Regions from separate parts of the Salinivibrio sp. VYel1 genome, predicted to be linked through region 2. Evidence: predicted binding sites of a transcription regulator. Region 2 holds the regulator's gene; each other region holds the start of a gene.
The links. The regulator CRP, encoded in region 2, controls carbon source genes, mostly activating them, when cyclic AMP is high. The targets are predictions, from matches to a motif close to TGTGANNNNNNTCACA.

Region 1 (4,290 bases), on a different contig from region 2:
ACCCACTGACGGTACGTGTGCCCTGAGTCCTCAATCACCTCTACATGGCCATAAAAGCCAATGGTTTGCGCTAAGTCAGGACGTACCACTTCCCACGGGTAACCTTCAGGCTCACGCCACGCATCCGGTGCTTCTTGTTGTGCGCCCTCTTTGAATGACTGGCGGAACAAACCATATTCATAGTGCAAGCCATAGCCGACCGCAGGATACTGTTGGGCCGCCAATGAATCCATAAAACAAGCGGCGAGACGCCCCAAGCCGCCATTGCCCAAAGACGGATCACGCTCTTGTTCAAGTAAATCCGTTAACCCGAGGCCAAGCTCACTCACGGCATCGGCAATCGCATCGTACAAGCCCATGCTAATTAAATTGTTGCCGGTTAACCGACCAATCAAAAACTCGAGGGATAAATAGTTAACACTTTTAGCTTGTTTAATGGCTTGATCGTGTTCAGTGGCTACCAGATCACTCGTGGTATGTTCGGCTAATGCACGGCCCAGTGCGAGGTACCAGTCGCGCAGCTGAGCGGTGTCTGGTGCGTGACCTAACTGGGTTAGGTGTTGAACCATACTGATTTTAAACGCACTTTTATCAAACGCATGTTGCTGTTTTGGTGTCATGTCGTCGCTCTCGATAATGGAATGAAACCTTGATGGTTATTCATCTTGCCCAACCCGAGCACGGCAAACATCCTCCCACGTCATGCTCATCAAAGGAGGAGACCACAGGGCGTAGAGAGCCAGGTCACATAGCAATAGTGAGCCGCTTCTCATCAAATCCATGAGCAGCCCTTTATCGAGTGACCTAAGTCACGCTATGAAACAAAAAAGGGGCTACGTCCACGGTGAAAAACATCGCTTTCCTTTTGTGATTTTTGTGCGCTAACGCAAATTAAGCCCTAATAAACCGAGATAGATGTGTATCCCAACCATTAAAAAGGCCAACAATATGACGCTTAAGTGATATAAATCACAATTAAAAGGCGTAGCTGCACTAAATTGGGGCATCCGTTAAGAGATCAGGGATAGATCATAGTTTGTGCGTTTGAAGTTACATACACTGCAATCAGGACAGAGGTGCGCACCAAAAGGGTCGCACCGCATTTGCAGTAAAGGACAGTGTCTTATGTGGATCCCATCAAAGCTGACTCGGCCTGGACGGCTTTATAACGCGATATTACGCCCGCGTGTGCTCGATATTTTACAACAAGCCCCTCACTATAAGCTGGTGCTGTTTCGCTCTCCGGCCGGATATGGCAAAACCACCATGGCTGCACAATGGCTCGCGGATCAATCCAATGTCGGCTGGTTTAGCATTGATGATAGTGACAACGACAGCTTTCGCTTCATTAACTACTTACTGCAAGCGCTGCACCACGCTACCCAAGAGGGCTGCGCCAACACGATAAAGCTGGCGGAAAAACGCCAATTCTCATCACTTCGTGCGCTCTTGTCTGATGTCTTTGCTGAACTGGCTGGGTTTCATGCCACTAGCTATTTGGTGTTGGATGACTATCAGCTCATTGATAATGAGGAGATTCATGAGGCGATGCGCTTTTTCATTAAGCACATGCCAGATAATCTCACTTTGGTGGTCACCTCACGCGCCAACCCTCCACTGGGCACCGCGAATTTGCGCGTACGCGACTTGATGATTGAGATCGGCAACGAGCTTCTCGCGTTCGATAACGAAGAAACGACGCGCTTTTTTAATCAACGTGTCGACGATGGCGTGGATGAATCCACGGCGAACGCATTATGCAACTACGTTGAAGGTTGGCCGTCAGCCTTGCAGCTCATTGCGATTCAAGCGCAGCACCAAAAGCGTACCCTGATGCAAAGCGCCGCGTCTTACGCTGGTTTTAACCATGCCCACCTTTGGGACTATTTGGCCGAAGAAGTGTTTGATTTGCTTGATGCTGAAACACGTCAGTTTCTCATGAAAGTCTCCGTACTAGAGATGTTTAATGACGAGTTGGTTTTCGCACTCACTGAACGCGAAGATGCATTGAATATGCTCGAGTCACTGAATCGCTATGGTTTGTTTATCTATGCGCTGGAGGGGGATAACAATTGGTTCCGGTTTCACCATTTATTCGCGGAGTTTTTGGCCCACGAGCGCCAAGCCAGGATCCCCCACCAGCAACAGCCCTTGCATAGACAAGCCGCACTGGCATGGTTGAAGTTACAATCTCCCCATCAAGCGTTGCGTCATGCACGCTACGCCAAAGACGATGCATTGTTGGCCGATATACTCAATCAGCACGGCTGGCGTATGTTTAATCGTGGTGAATTGTCGACACTAGAAGCCGCGATTATCAAGCTCAGTGATGAGCTTTTATACCAATACCCCAATTTGAGCTTACTGCGTGCTTGGTTAGCGCAAAGTCAGCACAGGTATCATGAAGTTGGCGAACTTTTAGCCAGTGCAGAAAAAGCCTATCAAACCCGACAAATCCCACTTGATATCGATTACCAAGGCAATGCCAATGCGTTGCTCGCCCAAGTGGCCATTAACGCGAATAATCCTGAGCAGGCGATGCAGCTGGCAGAAAAAGCGCTCGAGCAACTCGATAGCGCCAATTACCGAGGACGTATTGTCGCGACTTCCGTGGTTGGCGAGGTAAATCATGTGCTCGGCGAACTGGATCGCGCTTTATCCATGATGCAACAAACGGAAAAGTTAGCGCGCCAGCATCAGGTATATCACCAAGCGCTGTGGGCCATTTTACAGCAAAGTGAAATTCTCCTGGCACAAGGCTATGTGCAAGCCGCGTTTGAGTTGCTCGACAGCGCCGATCAGCTCATTGAGGATCAACAACTGCATCAAGTCCCTCTCCACGAGTTTGCCTTACGTCTCCGTGCCCAAATCTTATGGTGTTGGAACCGGCTTGATGAAGCCGAAGCTTGCGCCTACAAAGGACTGCAGGTTTTAGAAAATCAGCCACCGAGCAAGCATTTGCATAGTTACTCCATGCTCGCACGCGTGGCCGTTAGCCGCGGCGAGTTAGACAAAGCGGCAAAAAGCATTGAGCATATTGAACACCTTTTGCGCGAGTCTGTGTATCACGTTGATTGGACCGCCAATGCATCATTGTCGCTGTTACTCTATTGGCAAGCCAAAAATGAACTCACCAACATGGACGAGTGGTTACACCAAGCCACTCGCCCCGCTACCGCCTGCAACCACTTTAGTCAGCTTCAGTGGCGAAACATTGCCCGTGCGCATCTGCATTTGGGTCAGTATGACCAAGCACGTCAAGCGATTGATTTTCTGCGCCGCGAAGCGAACAAAGCCAACTTGGTGACCGATAAAAACCGCAATTTGATTGTTGAAGCCGTCCTTGCCAGCAAAGAACAAGAGACAGAATACGCCAAAAGCCTCTTGCAAGATGCGCTGATCCTCACCAATCAAACCGGCATGATGGGTAACTTTTTGATTGAGGGCGAGGCGCTCTCCCCGCTCCTGCATGCGTTAATTGAACAACACGCACTCGGCGCCCTCGAACGCCACCGCGCGCAACAACTCCTCAAGGAAATTGCGAGCCATCAACGCTCTCGTTCAACGCACTTTGATGAAGCCTTTGTCGAGAAGCTGGTCAACCACCCTAACGTGCCAGAGCTCGTGCGAACCAGCTCATTGACACAACGCGAGTGGCAAGTGCTCGGCTTAATTTATTCAGGCTTCAGTAACGAGCAAATCGCCCATGAGTTGGATGTCGCGGGAACAACGATCAAAACCCATATTCGTAATTTATATCAAAAGCTCAATATCGCTAATCGCAAAGAAGCGGTCGTCACCGCCGAAAACCTTTTACAACTTATGGGGAATTAGTCAACCCTGTCTACGCCCTCAGGCTTTTCTGGGGGCGTAGAGGCCTCGCGCTCTCCTCCTACCTTTCGTGATACTTTGCTGAATTTCATCATCTTTTTTGTAATGACACGCTGAATTTTAACCCGATCACGCATGGTAGATCCCCTCCTTGAGTAAGCTGCGCTCAGTATTGATAAATGAGGAAAGATTAATGAAGCGCACTCACTTTTTGCAACCACTCGGCACACCGGTCGCCGTTGCAGCTACCATAGCGTTAGCGGGTTGCAACATCGAAAACGACCCCAATTTGCCCCCTAGAGACGCGGGCACCAGCGATGCCAGTGTGCTATTTGCTGACGCCGATACCCTGCTCACCCATCAAACTAACGCCACCTCGCTCACCTTGTATTACTCCGCTGATGGCACGATGCGCTATAACCCGGACACGCAGCAAGTGGAAAACGCCACTGCGAGTGT
Region 2 (4,290 bases):
TTACATCATTATGGCAAGCCAGAGGTGAAGCAAGCTTGCCTCAGGCTCCAAGACGAGCATCAAGGCAACGTCAACCTTGCCTTATTACTCGCCTGGATTGAACAACACGGCTATGGTCTTGCGCCCGAGAGCCTCACACAACTGAAGCACGCATTGAGCCGCTCTGAGCACTTACTGATTGCTTACCGTCATTTACGGCGTGACATCAAGCCGCGTGTCGGGAGTGGGCAATATAAAAAAATGCTTAACTTCGAGCTCAGCTTAGAAAAATTCCAACAGCAAGATTTAGTCGATGCCCTGAATCGTCAAACCTGGCTCACGGACACCGCCTCTCCTCTCGCCTACTATTGCCGTCAGTTGTCACCATCAGCACGCAACCTATACACATCACTGAAGGTGACACCCGCCGAGGAACAGGGAAGCAACCATGATGACACCGTTTAAACCCATTCCCAGCGCGCGGAATGCGCACCTGCAAACCTTGTTGCCTCGCTTTCTGCGTCGTGCCCCGCTTTTCACCCCTCGCTGGCAGCAATTTGACCTGCCCGATGGCGATTTTGTTGATCTGGCGTGGACGCATCAGCCGCAACATGGACAGCCGATTGTTGTTTTATTCCATGGCTTAGCAGGCAGTTTTGACAGCCCGTATGCCAACGGCTTGCTCGCGGCCTTCCAACGCCAAGGTTGGTGCGGCGTGGTGATGCACTTTCGCAGCTGCAGTGGCCGCCTCAATCGTGCCGCGCGGACCTATCACTCGGGAGAAACCCAGGACGCACGCGCCTTCTTAACCCATTTGCGTCAAACCTATCCAGAGAGTCAAATTGGCGCAGTCGGGGTCTCTTTGGGGGGAAACATGCTGGTGCGTTACCTGGCGGACTATCACGATGATCCCATCGTGGCCTGTGGCTGCGCCGTGTCGCCGCCACTTGACCTTGCCGCCTGCTCGATGCGTATCCAGCAAGGCTTTTCCCGTATTTATCAAGCCTATTTATTGCGCTCGATGCGACAAACCCTAGCGGAAAAGCTCACACGGCATCAGCAAGTAGGCCGATGGCACGCGGGGGAGCGCCCGGCGATAAACACTCTGTTCGAGTTCGACCAAACCGTCACCGCTCCGCTTCATGGCTTTGACGATGCCCTCCACTATTATCGCGCCTGCAGTGGTTTATCGGTGCTCGACACCATCAAGGCCCCACTGGCGATTATTCATGCCAAAGACGATCCTTTTATGACCGACGCGGTGATCCCTACGTCCCCGTTACCCGCAAACATTGATTACCAACTCACTGAACATGGCGGCCATGTTGGCTTTGTCGCCGGTAGTTGGCGACAGCCACAGTTTTGGCTTGAGCACGCCGTCCCCCACTGGCTTGCCACTTATCTACCCGTACCATCACCTCATTCGGATCGTGTGAGTGACACGCGCACGATCAAGAAAGCGTAGAGAACCACTGCATTACGCGGAATGATCGGGTAAAATGCGAGCCAATTCACAACATTCACATCAGGCACCCTAGCATGCCATCCTGAGATCGATAAAAGGTGATGTAGTATGATGGTTCCATGGCAATCGATTCCCGACGAGACACTCACAGGTTTAATTGAGCATTTTGTGTTACGGGAAGGAACCGATTATGGTGAGCAAGAAGTCAGCTTTGCACAAAAAGTGGAGGACGTTCGCCAACAACTGCAATCCGGAGAAGCCGTGATTGTGTATTCTGAGTTGCACGAGACAGTGGATATTCGTCGTAAAGCAGCACTCGGATCCTAGCATCGCAGTACTCGCCGTATCGCGATACAAATTCAGACTGAATGACAGGGCGCGTCATGTCGGCTAAACATCCAATTATTGCGGTCACCGGCTCGTCAGGAGCCGGCACCACCACCACCTCGGAAGCCTTCCGAAAGATGTTCCAAATGATGAACATCAAAGCGGCTTGGCTAGAAGGGGACAGCTTTCATCGCTTTACCCGTCCCGAAATGGACGTCGAGATCCGTAAAGCGCGTGAGCAGGGTAAACATATCAGCTATTTTGGCCCCACCGCCAACGACTTCCCGCGGCTAGAGCAGTTTTTCCGTGAGTATGGTGACCAAGGCACCGGGAAGTACCGCCGCTACTTACATACCTTTGATGAAGCGGTGCCCTATAACCAAATGCCTGGTACCTTCACGCCATGGCAAGACTTGGCCGACAATACCAATGTATTGTTTTACGAAGGATTGCACGGCGGCGTGGTCGACGGTGACGTCAACGTTGCGCAGCACGTCGATCTCTTGATTGGTATGGTCCCCATCGTCAACTTAGAGTGGATTCAAAAATTTGTCCGCGATACGCGCGATAGAGGCCATTCTCGTGAAGCGGTGACCGACTCGATTGTGCGCTCAATGGATGATTACCTGCACTATATCACCCCGCAGTTTTCTCGCACCCATATCAACTTTCAGCGCGTTCCCACGGTAGATACCTCAAACCCATTAAATGCCAAAGGGATTCCGTCTTTGGATGAAAGCTTTGTGGTGATCCGCTTTCGTGGCATGAAAAACGTCGACTTCCCTTATCTGTTGCAAATGATCACTGGGTCGTTTATGTCGCGCCATAACACCTTAGTGGTGCCGGGAGGAAAAATGGGCTTTGCAATGGAATTGATCATCCGTCCATTGATTCAGCAATTGATAGAAAAAGGCAAGATTGGCTGAGGCGTAGCGCATTCATGATGTATTACTTCTCAAGCCGTGATCTTAGCCACGTTTTTGCCAGTTTTTTAGGCGGTTGGCCTAGATCAAAATCAAGAAATCACCAACAAAAAAAGATACACTCTTGTTAACATACAGTGAGCTTGTAGCCCGCGTTCAGACTTCGTATTCTGTGCAATGATCTGATGGGTTACCCCTCAGACAAAGATAGGACGTTGTTGCCGGGCAACACATGCAGAGGAAATAAGTTATATGGTTCCAGGAAAACCTCAAACAGACCCTACACTCGAGTGGTTCCTTTCACATTGTCATATTCATAAGTATCCGTCGAAAAGCACGCTTATCCATGCTGGTGAAAAGGCGGAGACCTTGTATTACATCGTGAAAGGGTCTGTGGCCGTACTGATCAAAGATGAAGAAGGCAAGGAAATGATCCTGTCTTACCTTAACCAAGGTGACTTCATCGGTGAGCTCGGGCTTTTCGAAGAAGACCAAGAGCGCACTGCTTGGGTACGCGCCAAATCACCGTGTGAAGTGGCAGAAATTTCATTCAAAAAGTTCCGCCAGCTTATCCAAGTGAATCCTGATATCTTGATGCGCTTGTCCTCACAAATGGCGCGCCGCTTGCAGGTAACGAGCCAAAAGGTGGGGGATCTTGCCTTCCTGGACGTCACAGGGCGCATTGCACAAACCCTATTGAACTTGGCGAAGCAGCCTGATGCCATGACGCATCCTGATGGTATGCAGATTAAGATCACCCGTCAGGAAATTGGCCAAATCGTTGGCTGCTCACGCGAAACAGTGGGACGTATCCTTAAAATGCTGGAAGAGCAAAACCTCATTTCCGCACACGGTAAAACCATCGTGGTATACGGCACACGCTAATCGCGCCGCTCTCTGTATCACCAACCGACGCCCTGGCGTCGGTTTTTTATCTCCATTATCTGGCAAGCACGCGGATTGCTTCTACACTCAAAACGACATGGTTAACATAAAATTAACAAGGTGTCGTTTATGAAAAAACTCATGGTTACCCTCACCGCCTTCGCGCTCTCTGTGTTTTCAGTCCATGCTGCGTCCAATACGACGATTGTCCACCCCGAGCCACGCGCCGGCTCGGCGCTTGATCTCTATGCCATTGAGCTCATCGAGTTTCTTGCCGAAAAGTCGGGAGGATCTGTTACCTTACAAGCCTTTGACGGCCAAATTGGCTCTCAATCTCGTAAGGTGGAAATGCTCAAGCAAGGCAAGCTCACCGTCGACTGGCTTGGTGCCGACCGTACACTGGAAGCTGAATTGATCCCCGTTCGCTATCCCGTGTTTCGTGGCTTACTCGGCCACCGCCTGTTTATTACCAACCAAGCCACCGAGCCCCAACTTGCTCAGATAAGTAGCGCGAGTGACTTGCAGTCTCTGACTATGATTCAGGGACAAGGTTGGGCCGACGTCAAGGTGCTTAACTCAGCGGGATTTCGCGTACGTGAAATATCGAGCTTTGAAAACATTTTCAAAGTGGTTGATACGGGCCGGGCCGATCTCTTCCCTCGTGCCTTGATTGAGCCTTTTAGTGAATTAGCCGAGCGGCCGCAATACGGT
Region 3 (4,290 bases), on a different contig from region 2:
CCGCTTCAATCGCTTTTAGAACGCCTTTACCCATGAAACGTGACTTGTCACCATCACGCAGTTCTAGCGCTTCGCGAGAACCCGTTGATGCACCTGAAGGTGCTGCCGCCATACCAACGAAGCCACCTTCTAGGTGTACTTCAGCTTCAACGGTTGGGTTACCGCGTGAATCGATGATTTCACGGCCTAGAACTTTAACGATCTTAGACATTGTGATTCCTCTCGTCTGTCATTGTTTTTAAAAATAAAAGCGGCTGCCTACGTTCAGGCGACCGCTCGAATCTCGTTTATAGCTCACCGCGCTGTTTTTTGCCTGCCGCCGCAACAAACCCGGCAAACAGTGGGTGACCATCACGTGGTGTCGACGTGAATTCTGGGTGGAACTGGCACGCAACAAACCATGGGTGCTCAGGGTTCTCGATGATCTCCACCAGCTTTTTATCTGCAGACAAGCCTGAGATTGAAAGCCCCGCTTTTTCTAGCTGCGGACGCAATAAGTTGTTCACTTCATAACGGTGGCGATGACGCTCGTGGATCTGCGTGTTGCCATAAAGCTGGTGTGCTTTAGACCCTTCCGTAAGATGACAAAGCTGTGCGCCAAGACGCATGGTACCGCCCAGATCAGAGGTTTCACTGCGCTCTTCCACTTTGCCTTCTTCATCCACCCACTCGGTGATCAGACCCACCACTGGGTATTTACTCTCTTTGTTAAACTCGGTCGAGTTTGCGCCTTCCATACCCGCGACGTTACGCGCGTATTCAATCAGGGCAACCTGCATTCCTAGGCAAATGCCGAGATACGGCAGTTTATTTTCACGCGCATATTGTGCCGCCAGGATCTTGCCCTCTACACCTCGGTCACCAAATCCACCTGGTACCAAGATAGCATCCAAGTCTTGCAGCATTTCCGTGCCACGTGTTTCAAGATCTTGCGAGTCTACATACTTGATGTTGACGGTGAGACGGTTTTTCAACCCACCGTGCTTCAACGCTTCGTTGACAGATTTATACGCATCCGGCAACTCGATATATTTACCCACCATACCAATGGTCACTTCGCCCATTGGGTTGGCTTCTTCGTAGCTGACCTGTTCCCACTCTGACAGGTCAGCTTCCGCCGCTTCAATGCCAAAGCGGCTGCAAACCAGATCATCCAAGCCTTGAGAGCGGATGAGTGATGGGATTTTGTAGATAGAGTCTACGTCTTTCATGGTGATCACGGCTTTTTCTGCCACATTACAGAACAGCGCAATTTTCGCGCGCTCATTGGCCGGGATCGGGCGCTCACTACGACACACCAGTACATCAGGCTGGATACCAATCGATAGCAGCTCTTTCACCGAATGTTGCGTTGGCTTGGTTTTCACTTCACCCGCGGCCGCCAAATAAGGGACCAGAGTCAAGTGCATAAACATGGCATGTTCGCGGCCGACTTCAACGGTCAGCTGACGAATCGCTTCTAAAAACGGCAGCGACTCAATGTCGCCCACTGTCCCGCCGATTTCGACAATGGCAATATCGTGACCTTCACCACCGGCGATGATGCGGTCTTTGATCGAATTGGTGATGTGTGGAATCACCTGAATGGTGGCTCCCAGGTAATCTCCACGGCGCTCTTTGCGCAGTACATCCGCATACACACGACCGGAGGTAAAGTTATTACGCTTGGTCATTTTGGTGCGGATAAAGCGCTCGTAGTGGCCGAGATCAAGGTCGGTCTCTGCGCCGTCTTCCGTGACGAATACTTCCCCGTGTTGGGTAGGGCTCATTGTCCCTGGATCCACGTTGATATAAGGGTCGAGTTTCATGATGGTGACGTTAAGGCCACGCGCTTCAAGAATGGCTGCCAATGAGGCTGCAGCAATACCCTTACCGAGGGAGGATACAACACCGCCCGTAACAAAAATGTAGTTCGTCGTCATGCTAAACCTGAGAGTTGGATTTAGAGGAAATTAATGAAGTTCTGGACGGGACATTATGATACCAGACCCCATTGACTCCCACAATGTGAAAGCTACCACACACCCTGGTGTTTTTAATTGTCACAAATCAATTATGCCAATTACAGGATATTTACTTATTCGCCTTTTTGACGGCCTGCCATGCCGATTCTAGTTCATCTAGCTGACATTGTTGAATGTTTTTTTCATTATCACGTAAGTGGTTTTCAACCTTACGAAAGCGAGATTCAAATTTTTGGTTGGCACGGCGTAGGGCTTGCTCGGCATCTGTCCCTAGGTGGCGAGCCAAATTTACCACCGCGAATAACAAGTCCCCGACTTCTTCATCCACACGCGCCTGATTGACAGAAGTTTGCGCCAGCTCTTGCTCGACTTCTTCAATCTCTTCCCGCACTTTATCTATCACAGGGGCGACAGTCGGCCAATCAAAGCCCACACGTGCACAACGCTTTTGCAATTTATACGCTCGTATTAAGGCGGGTAAGCCTTGTGTCACCCCATCGAGCACACTTTCCGGTTGCACAGAGGACGATTTCTCGGCGCGCTCTTTCGCTTTGATACCTTCCCAATCTGGTGCCATTAAAGGCTTTCCCTGCGCATCTTTGGGACCAAAAACATGAGGATGACGACGGATGAGTTTGTCGCAAATGCCGCGCACCACATCCTCAAAATCAAAATGGTTTTCTTCCCGCCCCAATTGACTGTAGAACACAATTTGAAAAAGTAGGTCACCGAGCTCATCTTTTAGGTCTGACCAGTTTTCACGTTCAATGGCATCCGCCACTTCATAGGCTTCTTCTAGCGTATGAGGCACGATGGAGGCGAAGTGTTGCGCGTTGTCCCAATCACAACCTTTGTCGGGATCACGTAAGGTAGCCATAATGGTCAGTAATTGCTCGATAGGAGCCATAAAAGCATTCCTTCTAAAAAAACGCCCTGTCGAGACAGGGCGAAGGATGATTAGCGAAGACGTTTGGCCTCGACCACATCTTTTACTTGTTCAAGCCGGTTAACCACGCGGCTCAGGGTGTCGAGATCGGAGATTTCTAAATCAAAATCCATAATAGACATTTGTTTTTTGTAATCCACGCGACTTTGCATGCCCGCTACGCGTGCTTTTTCATTGCTGAGCACGGTATTGATGTCTTTGACCAACCCGGTACGCTCATTGGCAGATAAGCGGATCCGCACATGGTACTGACCAATGTGCCCTTTACCCCAAACCGTGGCAATAATGCGCTCGGGCGCGTGATGACTCAGTTCGTTGAGTTGCTCACAATCAGCGCGGTGCACAGAGATACCCCGCCCTTGGGTGACAAAACCTTTGATCTCATCACCGGGTAATGGCTGACAACAACGCGCAAGGTGAGTCATTAAGTTATCAACCCCCTCCACAACCACTGCATCACGGTGCGCCTTGCCCGTATTCGGCTTTTGCTCACTTTGTTGCAGCTTCTCTAAAAGCTGTTGCTCTTCTTCTTCAAGACTTGGCTTGTTAATCAGGCCATTGATATGGTTAACCACCTGATTAATACGCAAATCACCGCTACCAACTCCCGCGTAGAGCTCATCCAGTGTATTCACATTAAAGCGTTTGAGCGCGAGTTGAGCGTCTTTGCTGGTACCACCGATTTTTTGCAGCTCGGTATCCAAAATCTCTTTACCCGCGGCAATGTTCTTATCTTTATCCTGTTTGCGGAACCAAGCATTGATTTTGGCGCGTGCCCGGCTCGAATTCACAAAGCCATGGCTGGGGTTTAGCCAATCTCGCGAGGGGTTGGGCTCTTTTTGGGTAATGATTTCTACCTGGTCGCCCATTTGAAGGTGATAAGTGAACGGGACAATACGCCCTTCCACTTTCGCTCCGATACACCGATGCCCTACCTCGGAGTGAATATGGTAAGCAAAATCCAACGGCGTGGCGCCGCTGGGTAAGTCCACGACATCGCCGCGCGGGGTAAAGGCATAAACCCGGTCGTCAAACACTTGGCTGCGCAGCTCATCGAGCATTTCACCCGAGTCTGACATTTCTTCTTGCCATGCCAACAGTTTACGCAGCCAGGTAATTTTCTCGTCGTACCCACTGCGCCCACTGGCCGCCCCTTCTTTATACTTCCAGTGTGCAGCGACCCCAAGCTCTGCATCATCGTGCATTTGTTTGGTGCGGATTTGAATTTCTACCGGTTTACCTTCCGGCCCCAGCACCACAGTATGAATGGATTGATAACCATTGGGTTTCGGGTTGGCGACGTAATCATCAAACTCTTTGGGCAGATGGCGGAATTTGGTGTGCACGGCCCCTAACGCGGCGTAACAATCTTGTAGCTCT

Region 1: malT (HTH-type transcriptional regulator MalT) is a predicted target of CRP. The motif match lies at 959-974, and genes of this name have one in related genera.
Region 3: EHW58_RS04210 (CTP synthase) is a predicted target of CRP. The motif match lies at 2,007-2,022, and genes of this name have one in related genera.

The regions. Positions count from the first base shown of each region.
Region 1 covers NZ_RSAM01000001.1:115,527-119,816, reverse strand. Annotated here, with positions in the region: gene EHW58_RS00540 (glycogen/starch/alpha-glucan phosphorylase) at 1-620, opposite strand, end outside; gene malT (HTH-type transcriptional regulator MalT) at 1,126-3,834, shown strand; gene pulA (pullulanase-type alpha-1,6-glucosidase) at 4,025-4,290, shown strand, end outside.
Region 2 covers NZ_RSAM01000007.1:30,014-34,303, forward strand. Annotated here, with positions in the region: gene EHW58_RS08125 (TIGR02444 family protein) at 1-444, shown strand, start outside; gene EHW58_RS08130 (hydrolase) at 431-1,444, shown strand; gene EHW58_RS08135 (YheU family protein) at 1,553-1,771, shown strand; gene EHW58_RS08140 (phosphoribulokinase) at 1,828-2,697, shown strand; gene crp (cAMP-activated global transcriptional regulator CRP) at 2,947-3,579, shown strand; gene EHW58_RS08150 (ABC transporter substrate-binding protein) at 3,709-4,290, shown strand, end outside.
Region 3 covers NZ_RSAM01000003.1:67,540-71,829, forward strand. Annotated here, with positions in the region: gene eno (phosphopyruvate hydratase) at 1-211, opposite strand, end outside; gene EHW58_RS04210 (CTP synthase) at 288-1,922, opposite strand; gene mazG (nucleoside triphosphate pyrophosphohydrolase) at 2,074-2,871, opposite strand; gene relA (GTP diphosphokinase) at 2,922-4,290, opposite strand, start outside.